Regions from separate parts of the Paenibacillus jiangxiensis genome, predicted to be linked through region 1. Evidence: riboswitches for the same ligand, from Rfam matches in the RefSeq annotation. Region 1 holds a riboswitch; the other holds the start of a gene.
The links. Region 1 has a riboswitch for FMN ahead of ACI1P2_RS01970 (DMT family transporter). Riboswitches for the same ligand answer to the same signal wherever they lie in the genome.

Region 1 (7,407 bases):
TTCCTGCCTGATCCGTGTTTCCTGTTTCATCAGAGGTTCCTGTTTGATCCTGGTTCTCCGATGACTTGACGCCCCCGGTCTCAGCCTGTGGCTGCCCGTCCTTCGCATCCCCTGAACCGGATGGTGGAACAGCCGTGCTGCCTGCCGCCATGTTGCGCTCCATATCAAAAGCGTCCTTGTCAAATTCCGTGCCGAATTTGAAATCGCTGAATTTCAAATCGACCACGACTTTGGCATTGGCGTCCGACACCTGCACTTGCTGCGGAGCATAATTGTCCTTGGCAAGCCAGATTTTTTGGCGGACAAGCGCATGGCTGTTGTAATTGGCAGCAACATCGAAGACGTAGGCTTTGTCATCGTCAGCCAGCTGACGGGTCTCATCGCCTATTATGCTGCGCACCAGTGTTTCGTACAGATATACCTGTCCCTGGTTATCCGGCCAGTCGCTTTTGAAGCGGAAGCTTTTGTTCAGGCTCGGTGTAAGGACAAATACCCCTTCATCATTCCGCAGCACAATTTGGGTAATATCCTTCTTCTCATTGGTCATGGCTATACGATAATATGAGGGTTTGCGGTAGGATATATCCACCAGATATTCCTGCGGCGTCTGGCCGGTATGCAGGGTCATCAGCGCCGTACCGTGATAGCTGTCCATCCCGCTTACCACATCACTCAAATCTTTAACCACATCGTCCGCACTCTTCTTGCCGCAGCCAGCCAGCAGCACGGTCACGCACATGATCATGGCAAGTATCCATGAACTCCGGCGCATATCATCAACCCCTTCAGCATGTTTTAATTCGAATTAGTACATGTCTATGAGGGACTTGTTCGATTTATGCTGACTAGCCTGACAAGCAGCCTTTAATTACTGCCGGCCGGTTCATCTCTAAAAACTTAGCGGTTGACCGGGGCGTAACCCGTTTGTTCAACTAGTTCCTGCCCTTCCGGGGAGAGAATCCACCGAATAAGCTTGGCAGTAGATTCGTCCTCTTTTTTCTTGCCGGTCTTGCCTTTCCCGTACTTGGGCTCCACCGTAACCGCATAGAACGGTGCCGTAATCGGATAGCTGCCGCGGCTGATTGTATCTGCATTGGGCATTATGCCGTCAACGGCCAGCAAACGGATGCCTTCATCAGCATTCATGCGGGTCGCAAAGTAATTGAAGGAAAACCCGATGGCATTCCTGTAATTATGGTAATCCGCCGTTTGCTGCATAATTCCGCCCATTCCTGCCGCTACATCCTCTGTCACGGGTTCAAACGGCTCGCGTTCTCCCATCCATTTGCGCAGCATGGTCTGGCTTCCGCTATCTTCCGGCCGCTGGAACGCCCGGATCTCCTCATCGCGGCCCCCGACCTCCTTCCAGTTCGTAATTTTACCACTATAAATATCCTTCAGTTGCTCACTCGTCAAACCTGTCACAGGATTAGCCGTATTTACAAAAAACACGAAGCCTTCCCGGCCGATGGGAGTAAGCTTCAAATCCAAGGAATGCTCACCTGCCAGCTGCAATATCCCTTCGGACGGAGCCGCTGCAAAGATCAAATCCGTCTCCCTGGTTATTAGCAGTTTATATGCAGTGGCCGTTCCGCTGGACATGACCTCGCTGTCGTGTACCGGATAGTTTTTCTCCGGATACACAGCCTGCACAAAAGCCGAATATACCGGATAGAGTGCGGTTGCTCCGTCCAGGCGGGGCAGCGCGCCCTCACCGGTTATCCTGAAGGAGGATGGTTTGGACAGGCCCACCGTTTTAGTTTCATCTGCGAAGGGCTCGTACATTTCCAGATTTACATCCTGCTCACTGGCGATTTTAAGACTGTTGACATAAGCGTGGTTCGCTTCATACCCCGCAGCGGCCAGCACACAGCAGCCAAGGCTGATGACAATGCCCATCCGGTACCATCTGTGGAGTCTGACAGAGACAAAATTGAACAAAATGATGGCAATAATAACGATTCCTAAAACGGCAAAAAACAATGGAATATAAAATCTCTGCCCGTCCACCGTAAATGAAATGAAAAGCAAGGCAATAAAACCGAGCAATAACACGAATGTCAAAGCAACCAATGTCAAAATGATATGTACAACAGCTTTCAAAAACAGCCCGATCTCCCCCTTCTATTCCTCCACTTCCTACTTGCCCGTCATTTCCATCACATTATATCCTGGGCTGGTAATATAGGCCATATTTTTATAAAATCTGAAAAACCATGAAATCCCGCTGCCTCCTTCATGAAAATTTCACTGGACGGAGCATGACTTGCAACTGTAGAATAGATACTATCTAAAAAAACGGAATAAGGATCTTCGGGGTAGGGTGAAATTCCCGACCGGCGGTATGGCTCCTGGAGCCGAGCCCGCGACTCCGCTGCCTGTCATGCAGACAGCGGACTGATTTGGTGAGATGCCAAAGCCGACGGTACAGTCCGGATGGAAGAAGATCGCACAATAAACCACGTTCAGCGGGTTCCGGGGGAACAGTTTGCTCTTTTTGGCGCATTCAAATTCCCATGGCCACTGCATACGTTCAGGTTTATTTGATCATCAGCCCCCGTCCGTGTTAACGACACGTGAACGGGGGCTTTTGCCTCTATGGGTCCTTCATCCACAAAGGAGCTAACAATCATGAGTGAAACAACAGCTTCATCCGGAGCTATTCTACGGCAAGCTCCTGTCAAAAGCGGCTTCTGGCTGGTCGTCATCGGTGCGGCCTTATGGGGTGTTGATCCCCTGTTCCGCATCCTGCTGCTGGATTATCTGACCTCCACGCAGATCGTGCTGCTGGAGCACATCATTCTGTTTATCTGCGCCGCGCCGGTGCTGTGGCGGCACCGCGCGGAGCTGAAGCGGGTCCGGCTGCGCCATGCCATAGCCCTGCTGTTCATCTCCTGGGGCGGATCGGCACTCGCCACCGTGCTGTTCACGATGGCCCTGTCCGACGGCAGCCCGAATGCGGTGCTGCTGCTGCAGAAGATGCAGCCCCTTTGTGCCATCATCATGGCCAGAATCATTTTAAAAGAGCTGCTGCCCCGCTACTTCAGCATTTTGCTGCTGGTGGCGCTGGCCGGCACCTATATGCTGACCTTCGGCTGGTCGATGCCTTTCAGCCATGTCAACGATTTTATTCAAGTCGGCAGCCTGCTCTCTCTGGGCGCTGCCGCTTTATGGGGCGGTTCCACCGTCATGGGCAGATATTTGCTCGGCACCATGAAATATGAGACGGTAACGTCTCTGCGCTTCATGCTGGCCCTGCCTTTGCTGCTCGTGATGACCTCTATGGAGCATGCCCCCTGGCAGCTCCCTTCAGGCACATGGGCCGCGGGCGGAGTGATCCTGAATCTGGTGCTGCAGGCGCTGCTTCCCGGATTGCTCAGCATGGCACTGTACTACAAGGGACTCAGCTCAACCAAAGCGTCCTATGCTACGCTGGCCGAGCTCAGCTTCCCGATGATTGGCGTGCTCATTAACTGGATCGCTTTTCATGAGCTGGTCACCCTGCCGCAGCTTATCGGCTTTATGCTGATCTGGGTTACGCTGTTCCTCATTTCCAGACAGCCCAGGGAGCTTTCCGCGTGAGACGAAATTTCGCCTAATAATACAACGACCGCGTCCCCATAAACGGGAACGCGGTCGTTTTTTTCAATATATACACTATTTCACTTTGGAAATTCATGCAGCACCAATGCGGCGAATTTGATGCCTTCGACGTAATCTTCCACATAGATACTTTCATTCGGCGCATGATTATGCGAGGCGGCATGACCTACACCGAAGCCCAGCGACGGGATTCCGAATTTCTGGCACAGGTTATACATCGGGCCCGTCCCAGCCTGAGAGCGGATTACCTGCGGTTTTTGTTCGAAAAATGTATTGGCGCTGCCAACCACCTTCTGCACCAGCGGATCGTCAATCCGCGTCACCGCCGCATGCTGCCCCTTTAATGGAACAATTTCAATATCCGCAAAGCCTTGCTTGTCCAAATGCCGGCGCAACAGCGTTAAAATCTCCGCAGGGTCCTGCTCGGACACGAGACGGAAATCCAGCTTCACCTTTGCCGAGGAAGGAAGAACCGTTTTCGACCCTTTCCCCGTATAACCGGCTTCTATTCCGCAGATGGTACAGGTCGGCTGAAAGATCAGCTTCTCCTTCAGCGCAAAACCGGACAGCCCGTTCACGTACTGCTTCAGCCCGAGCTGCTCCAGCTCCTTCGCCTCCTGATAGTCCATTTCTTCGGTCAGCCTGCGTTCTTCCTCCGTCAAGGGGAGCACACGGTCATAAAAGCCGTCGATCAGGATTTCCTCCCGCTCATTTTTAAGCGTGGCAAGCACCCATACGAGCCGCCATGCCGGATTCTCGACAATCGCCGCCTTCGCCGAATGCAGATCCATATTTGCCCCATGCGCATGCAGCTCCACATACAGCATTCCTTTGCAGCCAAGCGTGATCTGCGGCCGTCCATCGATGCTCTTAAATCCGTTTTCCCAGATGTTCGCATCCGCCCACAGCTTGTCCGGGTGCTGCGCGGTAAACTCCTCCAGATGCGGACTGCCGATTTCCTCTTCCCCTTCGATAATGAATTTCAGATTGACCGGCAGCTCGCCGTATACGCTCTGATACGCATGAACCGCGCAAATTCTGGACATCAGCGTCCCTTTGTTGTCCGCCGTCCCACGGGCGTACAGCCGACCGTCCCTGATTTCCGGTGAAAACGGGGGACTGTCCCACAACTCAATCGGGTCCTCAGGCTGCACATCGTAATGGTTATAAAAGGATAAGGTCTTCGTCTTGCCGGTATGAATCTCCCCGTACAAAATCGGATTACCCGAGGTCGGAATCCTTTCTACCTTGTCCGTCAATTTCTTTAAATGGGATTCCACCAAGGCAACGGTCTCCTCAATGCCTCTGTTTTGCGCGGCTACGCTTGGCTGCCTGCATAATTCGATCAGCCATTCCAGATACATCTCTTTATGTTCTTCAATAAATTGATAGACTTTTTCCATAGCCGTTACCTTTTCGCCAGCAGTGGGTCGGATACGCCCTCAAACCCCGCCAGTCCAAGCACGGTCAGAAATACCTTCTGCGCGCCAAGGTAGGAATCCTGCGGGTCAAAATATTCGTCAAGAGTATGTACCCCGCCATAGTCACCGCCGCCGCCCAGGGTGACCGCCGGGATGCCCAAATAAATCGGAATGTTGGAGTCCGTACTGCTGGCCTCGCCCAGTACAGGCTCAAATCCGATGGCGGCCGTTGCGGCCGCCGAAGCCTGCACGATCAGCGCGTGCGGGTCCTGCGAGCCTGCCGGACGGTCCCCGACCAGCTTGGCCTCCACCGTAATGGCCCCTTCCCGGTTCCAGCGCCGATTTTCCTGCTCCGCCGCCCTTTCAAGCAGTGCCAATACCTCTGCTTCCAGCTTCAGCAGCTGCTCCTGCGAAGTCGAACGCATATCCAGCACCATTTCTCCTGTCTCCGCAATCGTATTGACCGAGGTTCCGCCCTGAATAAGCCCCGCATTGAAGGTTGTCTTGGGATCAGTAGGGGTCTGCAGATCAGCCAGCTCCGCGATGGCACGGCCAAGCGCATGAATCGGGCTGGGTGTTCCAAAGTCGCCGAAGCTGTGACCACCCGGCCCCCTGAAGGTCACCTTGTAGCGCTTGCTGCCTACCCCTAAATACGTAATCCGGTCCGGTTCGCCCGGCTCGATGGAGATGAAACCGTCCAGATCATTCCGTCCTTCAAACAGCGCCTTGACGCCGCGCAGATCTCCCAGACCTTCTTCCCCGACCGTCGCCCCGATGATCAGATCACCTTTGGTCTTGATCCCGGCGTGATTCAATGCTCTGACCAGGGTGAGGACAACGGCCAGACCTCTGCCGTCATCGGAAATGCCGGGAGCATATATTTTCCCGTCTTTTCTTCTGGCAATGACGTTCGTACCGCGCGGAAACACCGTATCCAGATGCGCGCATACGACGAGTGCAGGCCCGCCTCCGCTTCCGGAGCGGATGCCGAACACGTTGCCGACCTCATCAGTCTGAATATCCTGGATGCCAAGCTCCTCCAGCTTCTTTTTATAAAGCTCCCCTTTTTCCGTTTCCTCAAAGGTCGGCGCTTCGATCTCCGTCAGTTCAATTTGCTCCTCCGCCGTGCGGTCATTGTCCGCTTCCAAAAAGACTAGCCCCGTCTGCACGCCGGAGTCGGCCAGCAGTCGCTCGTACACCTCTTTAACGTGATATGAAATCTCATATTTCTCCGCGTTTATCTCCAATTGCTCGCTCATCGCCCGTCTCTCCTTCGCCTGAAATAACTTCTAAACCGAATGTTTCTAAACGAAAAATTCTAGACCGAAGATTTTTTAGATCAGATGTTTTCTGAAAAACTCCACCGTTTTCCGGTGCATGGTAATATGATTTTCCAGCTTTTCCGTCTGATGTCCTTCATCTTCAAACACAATAAGTTCCACTTCCTGCTGCCGTGCCTGCATATCTCCTACCAGCTGCTCCGCTTCACTGACCGGAACGCGGGTATCATTGCGTCCATGAAAGACAAGCAGCGGCGCCTTGATTTTGTCCGAGTGATGCAGCGGCGCAATTTCGTCGAAAAAATCGCTGTGCTCCGCCAGACTGCCGTATTCGCATTCCCGCAACCGCCGCCGCCACTCGCCCGTATTCGTAAGCATCGTCTTCAGATTGGAGATGCCCACGATATCCACACCTGCCGCCCATAAATCCGGATAGTGCGTCACCGCCGCCAGCACCATAAAGCCGCCGTAGCTTCTGCCCATGATGCCGATTTTACCCGGATCGACGCCGCGGTTTTCGGTCAGGTCCTTGACCAGCCAGGCCAGATCCCGGACGGAATCCATCCGCTTCCTGGCATCGTCCAGCTGGATATAGGTTCTGCCGTAGCCGCTGCTTCCGCGTACATTCGGGGCCGCCACCGCAAAACCCTGACGCACCAAGTACTGCATGACCGGATGATATTCCGCCTTCGTCTGGCCCTCCGGCCCGCCATGCACATAAATGACCGCAGGTTTCCCCTGCTCTGCCGTTTGATTATAGAAAAAATACGGGACCTCCAGTCCGTCAAAGGAACGATAGGTGCAAATTTCCGGCTCGGCCCAGCGGCCGCTGATGCTGCCCGCGCGGCTAATGAAGGTTAAACGGCGGGCCGCCCGGGATGACCGGCTGTATTCCCAGATGTCCCCGGGCATGACCGGAGATTTCAGGCTGAACAGCAGGGCTTCGCCACTGAGCCAGGACAGGGAGTCTATGACGCCTTCAGGAACCGCTTCGGTCATCTCATGCTCTGTCGTGGCGATGTGATAAAAGCCCAGCCTGGAAATTCCACCTTCATTCACCGTAAAAGCCAGCATGTCCTCCTGCGGTGAAAGTGCAATCTCTT
Region 2 (7,407 bases), on a different contig from region 1:
AGGCATTTTCTTTATAAATGGATTTGCAAATTCCCTGCTTCTGTCCGAAGTGCTTGACCGGCTCAGTTATGTGACACCAAGTGACATATCATCCAATACTCTGGAGTCATACTTTGAACGTTTTATCCCGCACGTTCAGGTGGAGCTGGAGGACAAGATGTCTGCTGTCATTAATACAGTGCTGACCGGAGTGAGCGCTTTTTTTATCGAAGGAGAGCACAAGGCGATTCTCGTCGATACCCGTTCGTATCCCGTAAGAGGACCCGAGGAGCCGACCATTGAAAAAGTTGTGCGGGGAGCAAGAGACGGCTTCACGGAGACACTGATGACGAACATTGCGCTGGTCAGGCGGCGTCTGAGAGACCCGGGACTTAAATATGAAATCATGCAGGTTGGCCGCCGCACACGCACTGATGTATGCCTTGCTTATATTGATGATATTGCGGATAAAAAGCTGGTTGAATCGGTCAGAGCCAAAGTCAAAAAGATTGTCATTGACGGTATTCCGCTGGCTGACAAGCAGCTTGAGGAGGCGATGACCGACAAAAAATGGAACCCGTACCCGCTCGTGCGCTATTCGGAGCGCCCGGACGTGGTGGCTTCCCATTTGCTTGAGGGAAGGGTGGTTCTGTTTGTCGATACATCCCCCAGCGTTATGATTTTGCCAACGACCTTTTTCGATCTGTGCCAGCATGCGGAGGAAAACAGGCAGTCTCCGTTTATGGGAAGTTATTTGCGGTGGATCCGCTTTGCGGGCATTATTGCCTCGTTGTTCTTGCTTCCGCTCTGGATGCTCATGGTGATCAGCCCTGAGCTGAAGCCGCCTATGCTCGATTTTATCGGTCCTCAGAAGGCCGCAAAGCTGCCCCTGATCCTTCAGTTTCTGCTGATTGAGTTCGGGGTGGATCTGATGAGAATGGCGGCTGTACATACGCCGACACCTCTTGCCAGCGCCATGGGACTGATCGCAGCGATTCTGATCGGCGATGTTGCCGTCCAGACCGGACTGTTCGTTAATGAGGTGGTTCTGTATATGGCTATCGCGGCAATCGGGATGTTTGCAACGCCAAGCTATGAGCTGGGGCTGGCCAACCGTTTGATACGGCTGGTGCTGCTGGTGCTGGTGGCCGCCTTTAAAGTAAAAGGGTTTGTGATCGGCGTCACCGCCATTCTTGTGCTGCTTACGGTACACCGTTCCTACAATTCCTCGTATATGTGGCCCTTTATTCCTTTCAGCGCCAAGGGTATGCTGTCCATCCTTATCCGTAAATCGGTGATGGAGGATGAAAGGAGGCCGTCGTATAACAAGCCGCGCGATTCCACACGCATGCCGGAGCATCAAGGCGGCACCTGAAGGATAGGCTAAGATCAGGATGGTTTCCGCACAAAAATCCGTTGCCCGCTGCGCATTTTTTGCTATACTTATGTAAACATTCTTTGGAATTAGAGCTGTTCCAGAAAGAGAGGCCCCAGGAAATGTATTTACATGGTACCAGCAAAATCAATGCCAAAGGGCATTTGGAAATAGGCGGCTGTGATGCGACTGCGCTTGGCGAGCAGTTCGGCACACCGCTTTATGTTGTCGACGAGCAGTTGGTTCGCCGCCGCTGCCGTGAATTTATCGAAGCCTTCCGCGCGACGGGGCTTTCTTTTCAGGTAGCCTACGCAAGCAAAGCATTCTGCGTAGTGGCAATGTGCGCCCTTGCTGCAGAAGAAGGAATGTCCCTGGATGTAGTGTCGGACGGTGAGCTGTATACTGCTCTTCAAGCAGGGTTTCCCGTTGAGCGGATTCATTTCCACGGAAATAATAAAACGCCCGCCGAGCTGGAAATGGCACTGGATGCCAAGATCGGCTGCTTTGTTGTGGATAGTCTGACTGAGCTGCACCTGCTGCAGTCGCTTGCGGCTGAGCGGAAGATGCGGACCAATATTCTGCTGCGCGTGACGCCGGGCGTAGAAGCCCATACGCATGAATATATCTCTACAGGCCAGACTGATTCCAAATTCGGATTTGATATCGGCAACGGAGCCGCCATGGAGGCCGTTAAGCTGGCGCTTCAGCAAAGTCAGCTGAATCTGCTCGGCGTCCATTCCCATATCGGCTCCCAAATTTTCGAGGTGGACGGCTTCCAGGTAGCCGCTGAGCGTGTGGCTGCATTCACAAGGTCCGTAAAAGAAGAGCTCGGGGCGGAATTTAAGGTCATTAATCTTGGCGGCGGTTTCGGGATCCGTTATACGGACGAGGATACACCGCTGCCGCTGTCCCGTTACGTGGAAGCCATAGCCAAAGCGGTCAAAACCCATTTTGCAGGAATCAGCTCCACACTGCCGGAAATCTGGATTGAACCGGGCCGCAGCATTGTCGGTGATGCGGGCACCACGCTCTATACGGTCGGAAGCATTAAGGATATTCCCGGGGTGCGCAAATATGTTTCAGTCGATGGAGGCATGTCGGATAATCCGAGACCGGCCCTGTATCAGGCGAAATATGAGGCGATGCTGGCCAACCGCGCGCATGATCCGGCCGAGGAAACGGTATCCATCGCCGGCAAGGCCTGCGAGAGCGGCGATATGCTGATTTGGGATGTCGAGCTGCCGAAGGTGAAGAGCGGTGACCTGCTCGCTGTGGCATCCACTGGAGCTTATAACTACTCCATGGCAAGCAATTACAACCGGATTCGCCGTCCTGCCGTCGTGTTTACGACAAACGGCAAGGCAGATCTTGTCGTGCGCCGCGAGAGCTATGAAGACCTGGTGCGCAACGATCTGATCCCTGAGCGTGTGAGCAGCCGCACACTTGTGTAAAGAAAACAGAAGACTTTGCCAAGTGCGGGGATTCATAGTACACTGTAGTCTGATGTCTCTTCTGACAGCAGTCCGGACGGAGCATTAACATCCACCGGGCGCCAAATTTGATGGACGGGGTGTTCAATAAATGAAAAAGGGCAAAATCGTGCTTGAAAACGGCGGAGTTGTTGAGATTCAATTTCTCCCTGAAGAAGCTCCAAATACGGTAGCAAATTTTGAAAAGCTGGCAAACAGCGGGTTTTATAACGGTCTGAGCTTCCACCGTGTGATTCCGGGCTTCGTAGCCCAGGGCGGCTGTCCGGTCGGCAACGGCACAGGCGGTCCTGGCTACACCATCGATTGCGAAACAGCTACTAACACGACCAAACACGAAAAAGGCGCGCTCTCCATGGCGCATGCCGGACGCAACACGGGCGGCAGCCAGTTCTTTATCGTTTACGAGCCGCAACCGCATCTGGATGGTGTGCATACCGTTTTTGGCAAAGTGATCAGCGGCATGGAGCACATTGATGCCGTGAAGCAGGGTGACAAAATGAAGGAAGTTACGGTGTTTGAAGCGTAATATAAAATGAGTTTTAAGAGGCGATCTGTTCCCGGTACTCCATCGGGGATAGATCGCCTCGTTTGTTTTGGAAACATTAATTTTGAATAATGCAATAAACAGTGCTAAACTAAGGGTTAAAAATTATGGACTAGCATCCGATATAGGTGTAAAGGCATACGGCCTGAAACAACGGCGTTATTTGCATGAAATAAGAAAAATATGGAGAGGTGCCGCATGATTACCCTGGATACAAGTGAAATAATTGAAATAACAAAAAAGCAGATGGGCAAAGTGATGAACCTGTACCCGGTTGAGCTGAAATTCACCGACGATTTTGGCAGAGAAAGACCGGCGGCCGACCATAAATTCAGTCTTACCAATCAGCATTATTCCGCAAAAGTAATGGACTGCATCCTGGAAAATGAAGTGCGTCCCGTACTGATGTGTGAAATCATATATTTCCTGAAGTGTGAGTATATTGACGGGGTTATCGATCTTCGGCTGGATTATGATTTTCGTAAAAGCTCGGAGCATAACCCGGTGGCTACGGCTGTCGTTTCCTTTGATGATGATGTTGAACTGGAGAGAGAAGAGCTGGCGGATTTAATCGACCTGGCGCTGCAGATGAATGATAAGGTGTGGTTTGAGGAGCTTTCGCAAAAATATATGGAGCTTCAGGCATAATTGGCTTGATTAAAGTTAGACGGACAAGCGGCGGGTTCAGGATCTTGCCGCTTGCTTTTTGTGTTTCAAAGTGTTACGATTTGCTCAATTACAACCGACTTATGGAAATAATCGAATATCTATCCTTCGGGGCAGGGTGAAATTCCCTACCGGCGGTGATGACGCTTGATGGGCATGGTTCATATCAGGCGGCTCAGTCCGTGACCCGGATACTGCTTGCGACAAGCGGTTGATGGTGGACCTGGTGCGAATCCGGGACCGACAGTATAGTCTGGATGGGAGAAGGATCGTGGACGTGCGCACCAGTAATGGAGCGCTGACTTTCGCATACACATTTTCAAAATGTTCAGTCCGTCTAAAGCCATTTGCAGGCGTACGGAGGTTTGTTTTGTTGTAGCCTCTATAGTACATAGATCTGAACTTTTGATGCTTCGTGTTATGCCTATGAAAGCTGATTCACTCTGTAATCCCTGCCCCTGGCGATCTAATCGCCGGGGGTTTTTTTAATCGATAGACGCTTTTTTTACTGTTCTGAACATTCCGGTTGTAAGAATACGGGCCGATCATGGTCTTGCATCACAAGAAAGGAGGAAGAAGCCGTTGTTTACAGGTCTTATTGAAGAGGTGGGTATTCTCCGCAAGGCAACACGCAGCGGGGAAGCGATGGAGCTGGAGATTTCCGCCGCGGTGGTGCTTGAGGATCTCAAGATCGGCGACAGCGTGTCCGTAAACGGCGTATGCCTGACCGCAACCAAAATCGGCGAACGAAGCTTCACGGTGGATGTGATGCCCCAGACGTACCGGCACAGCAATTTAAGCGAGCTTCAGTCCGGCAACCCCCTGAATCTGGAGCGGGCCATGGCGGCGGGCGGCAGGTTTGGCGGACATATCGTGCAGGGGCACGTGGATGGCACCGGCCGGATTGCCCGTATCACCCGGGACCAGAATGCAGTCGTATACGAGATCATTCCCGATGACGATGCGCTGTTCAAATATCTGGTGCCGAGAGGCTCTGTGACTATTGACGGAATCAGCCTCACGGTGGCTCAGCTTTATGATTCGTCCTTTGCTGTGTCCATTATTCCCCACACGCTGGAAGCGACGGCTTTGCGCGGCAAGCGGGCGGGGAATACTGTCAATATCGAATGCGATATTCTCGGTAAATATGTGGAGCATCTGCTGTTCTTCAACAGGAAAGATCGGCAGACACAAGCCCCAAAGCAGCTTGATCTTGAGTTTCTGGCCGAGCACGGGTTCTCCTGAGGCAAGCCCGGTATCAGCACTGTATAAACAAGGAGGGAAAAGACATGGGACAGGATATCGTTTTTGATTCGATTGAGGATGCCATAACCGATCTCAAGCAGGGCAAGATTGTGATCGTGGTGGATGACGAGGATCGTGAGAATGAAGGAGATTTTGTGGTGCTCGCAGACAAGGCAAGCCCCGAAGCGATCAACTTTATGATTACCCAGGGACGCGGTCTCGTATGTGTGGCTATTACACAGGAGCGGGCCGATGAGCTTGAGCTTAAGCCGATGGTGGCGCAGAATACGGATTTTCACGGCACGGCTTTCACCGTGTCAGTGGACCATGGTCAAACAACGACAGGTATTTCCGCTGTGGAGCGCTCCATGACGGCCAAGGCGCTCGTCGATCCAGCAGCGTCAGCAGGCGATTTCCGCAAACCGGGCCATATGTTTCCGCTGATCGCCAAGAAAGGCGGCGTATTAAGACGGGCAGGCCACACGGAAGCTGCCGTGGACCTCGCCAAGCTGAGCGGCGCTGCACCGGCTGGTGTAATCTGTGAAGTGATCAAGGAAGACGGTACGATGGCCCGGCTGCCGGACCTGGCGATCATCGCCGCCCAGCATGGTCTGAAGCTGATCAGCATTAAAAGTCTGATCAGCTACCGGATCGCCAGCGAACAGCTGGTAAAGCGGGAGGTGGCGGTGCGCATGCCAACCGATTTCGGAGTGTTTCAGGCCGTGGCCTATTCCAATGAGGTGGACAACAAGGAGCATGTAGCGCTTGTCAAGGGCGAGATTGATCCCTCGAAGCCCGTTCTGGTCCGGGTCCACTCCGAATGTCTCACGGGGGATGTGTTCCATTCGCACCGCTGTGACTGCGGGCCGCAATTCGCGGCTGCTTTAAGCCAAATTGAAGAAGAGGGCGCCGGCATTCTCCTTTATATGAGGCAGGAAGGCAGAGGCATCGGGTTGATAAATAAGCTGAAAGCCTATAAACTTCAGGAAGAAGGTCTTGATACGGTAGACGCCAATCTGAAGCTTGGTTTTTCGGCTGACCTGCGCGATTACGGCATTGGTGCCCAAATGCTCAGGGATTTAGGAGTGCGCCAAATCCGGCTGCTGACCAATAACCCCAGAAAGATAAAAGGGCTGGAGGGTTACGGTCTTGAAGTGGTCGAACGTGTGCCCATTCAAATTCCGGAGAACGAGGACAATTCGAATTATCTTCATACAAAACAGGTGAAGCTGGGGCATCTTCTTACGTTCGAAACGCTTGAGCAGAATGAGCGTTGATGTAGTCGGATAATACCTAAAACCAAACCAAACTCGGAAAGGCTGATGATCAGAATGGCGAATTATTTTGAAGGAAATCTTGTATCCTCCGGATTAAAATATGGTATTGTAGTTGGAAGATTCAATGAATTTATTACGAACAAGCTGCTGAGCGGAGCGCTTGATGCCCTGAAGCGGCACGGTGTTGCCGATGATGAGATTTCTGTAGCATGGGTGCCGGGAGCTTTTGAAATTCCTCTGATTGCCCAAAAAATGGCGGAAAGCGGAAAATTCGACGCCGTCATAACGCTCGGAACAGTCATCCGCGGCTCCACAACCCATTACGACTATGTGTGCAATGAGGTTGCCAAGGGTGTAGCGGCTATTAATCTCAAAACAGGCGTGCCGGTTATTTTCGGTATCGTCACCACGGAAAACATTGAACAGGCTATCGAACGCGCAGGAACGAAGGCTGGCAACAAAGGCTGGGATTCGGCGGTAGCCGCGATTGAAATGGTTAATTTGACAAAACAGTTCTGACTCGGGCTATCAGAAGCTCTGATATTCTGATACAATGCAGTTTGTGAATTTGGCGGGAGGAAAAATGCTTTGACGGTAGTAACTTATAAACTGGAAACGTTTGAGGGGCCGCTTGATTTGCTTCTGCATCTGATCGAAAAAGCCGAGATTGACATTCAGGATATACCGATCAGTGAAATCACGGATCAGTATATGGACTATATTCATACGATGCAGGAGCTGGAGCTGGACGTTACAAGCGAATTTCTGGTGATGGCGGCGACCCTTTTGTCGATCAAAAGCAAGCTGCTGCTTCCTAAGCCACCGGTCATC

Region 2: another riboswitch for FMN. It lies ahead of ribE (riboflavin synthase); the one in region 1 lies ahead of ACI1P2_RS01970 (DMT family transporter).

Annotation. Positions count from the first base shown of each region.
Region 1 covers NZ_JBJURI010000002.1:28,392-35,798, reverse strand. Annotated here, with positions in the region: gene ACI1P2_RS01980 (DUF4367 domain-containing protein) at 1-772, opposite strand, end outside; gene ACI1P2_RS01975 (PstS family phosphate ABC transporter substrate-binding protein) at 898-2,103, opposite strand; FMN riboswitch at 2,306-2,452, shown strand; gene ACI1P2_RS01970 (DMT family transporter) at 2,632-3,582, shown strand; gene ACI1P2_RS01965 (M20/M25/M40 family metallo-hydrolase) at 3,663-5,006, opposite strand; gene ACI1P2_RS01960 (M20/M25/M40 family metallo-hydrolase) at 5,012-6,283, opposite strand; gene ACI1P2_RS01955 (S9 family peptidase) at 6,359-7,407, opposite strand, start outside.
Region 2 covers NZ_JBJURI010000012.1:71,907-79,313, reverse strand. Annotated here, with positions in the region: gene ACI1P2_RS13455 (spore germination protein) at 1-1,354, shown strand, start outside; gene lysA (diaminopimelate decarboxylase) at 1,477-2,805, shown strand; gene ACI1P2_RS13445 (peptidylprolyl isomerase) at 2,936-3,370, shown strand; gene ACI1P2_RS13440 (IDEAL domain-containing protein) at 3,587-4,036, shown strand; FMN riboswitch at 4,155-4,327, shown strand; gene ribE (riboflavin synthase) at 4,637-5,299, shown strand; gene ACI1P2_RS13430 (bifunctional 3,4-dihydroxy-2-butanone-4-phosphate synthase/GTP cyclohydrolase II) at 5,344-6,576, shown strand; gene ribH (6,7-dimethyl-8-ribityllumazine synthase) at 6,631-7,095, shown strand; gene ACI1P2_RS13420 (segregation and condensation protein A) at 7,165-7,407, shown strand, end outside.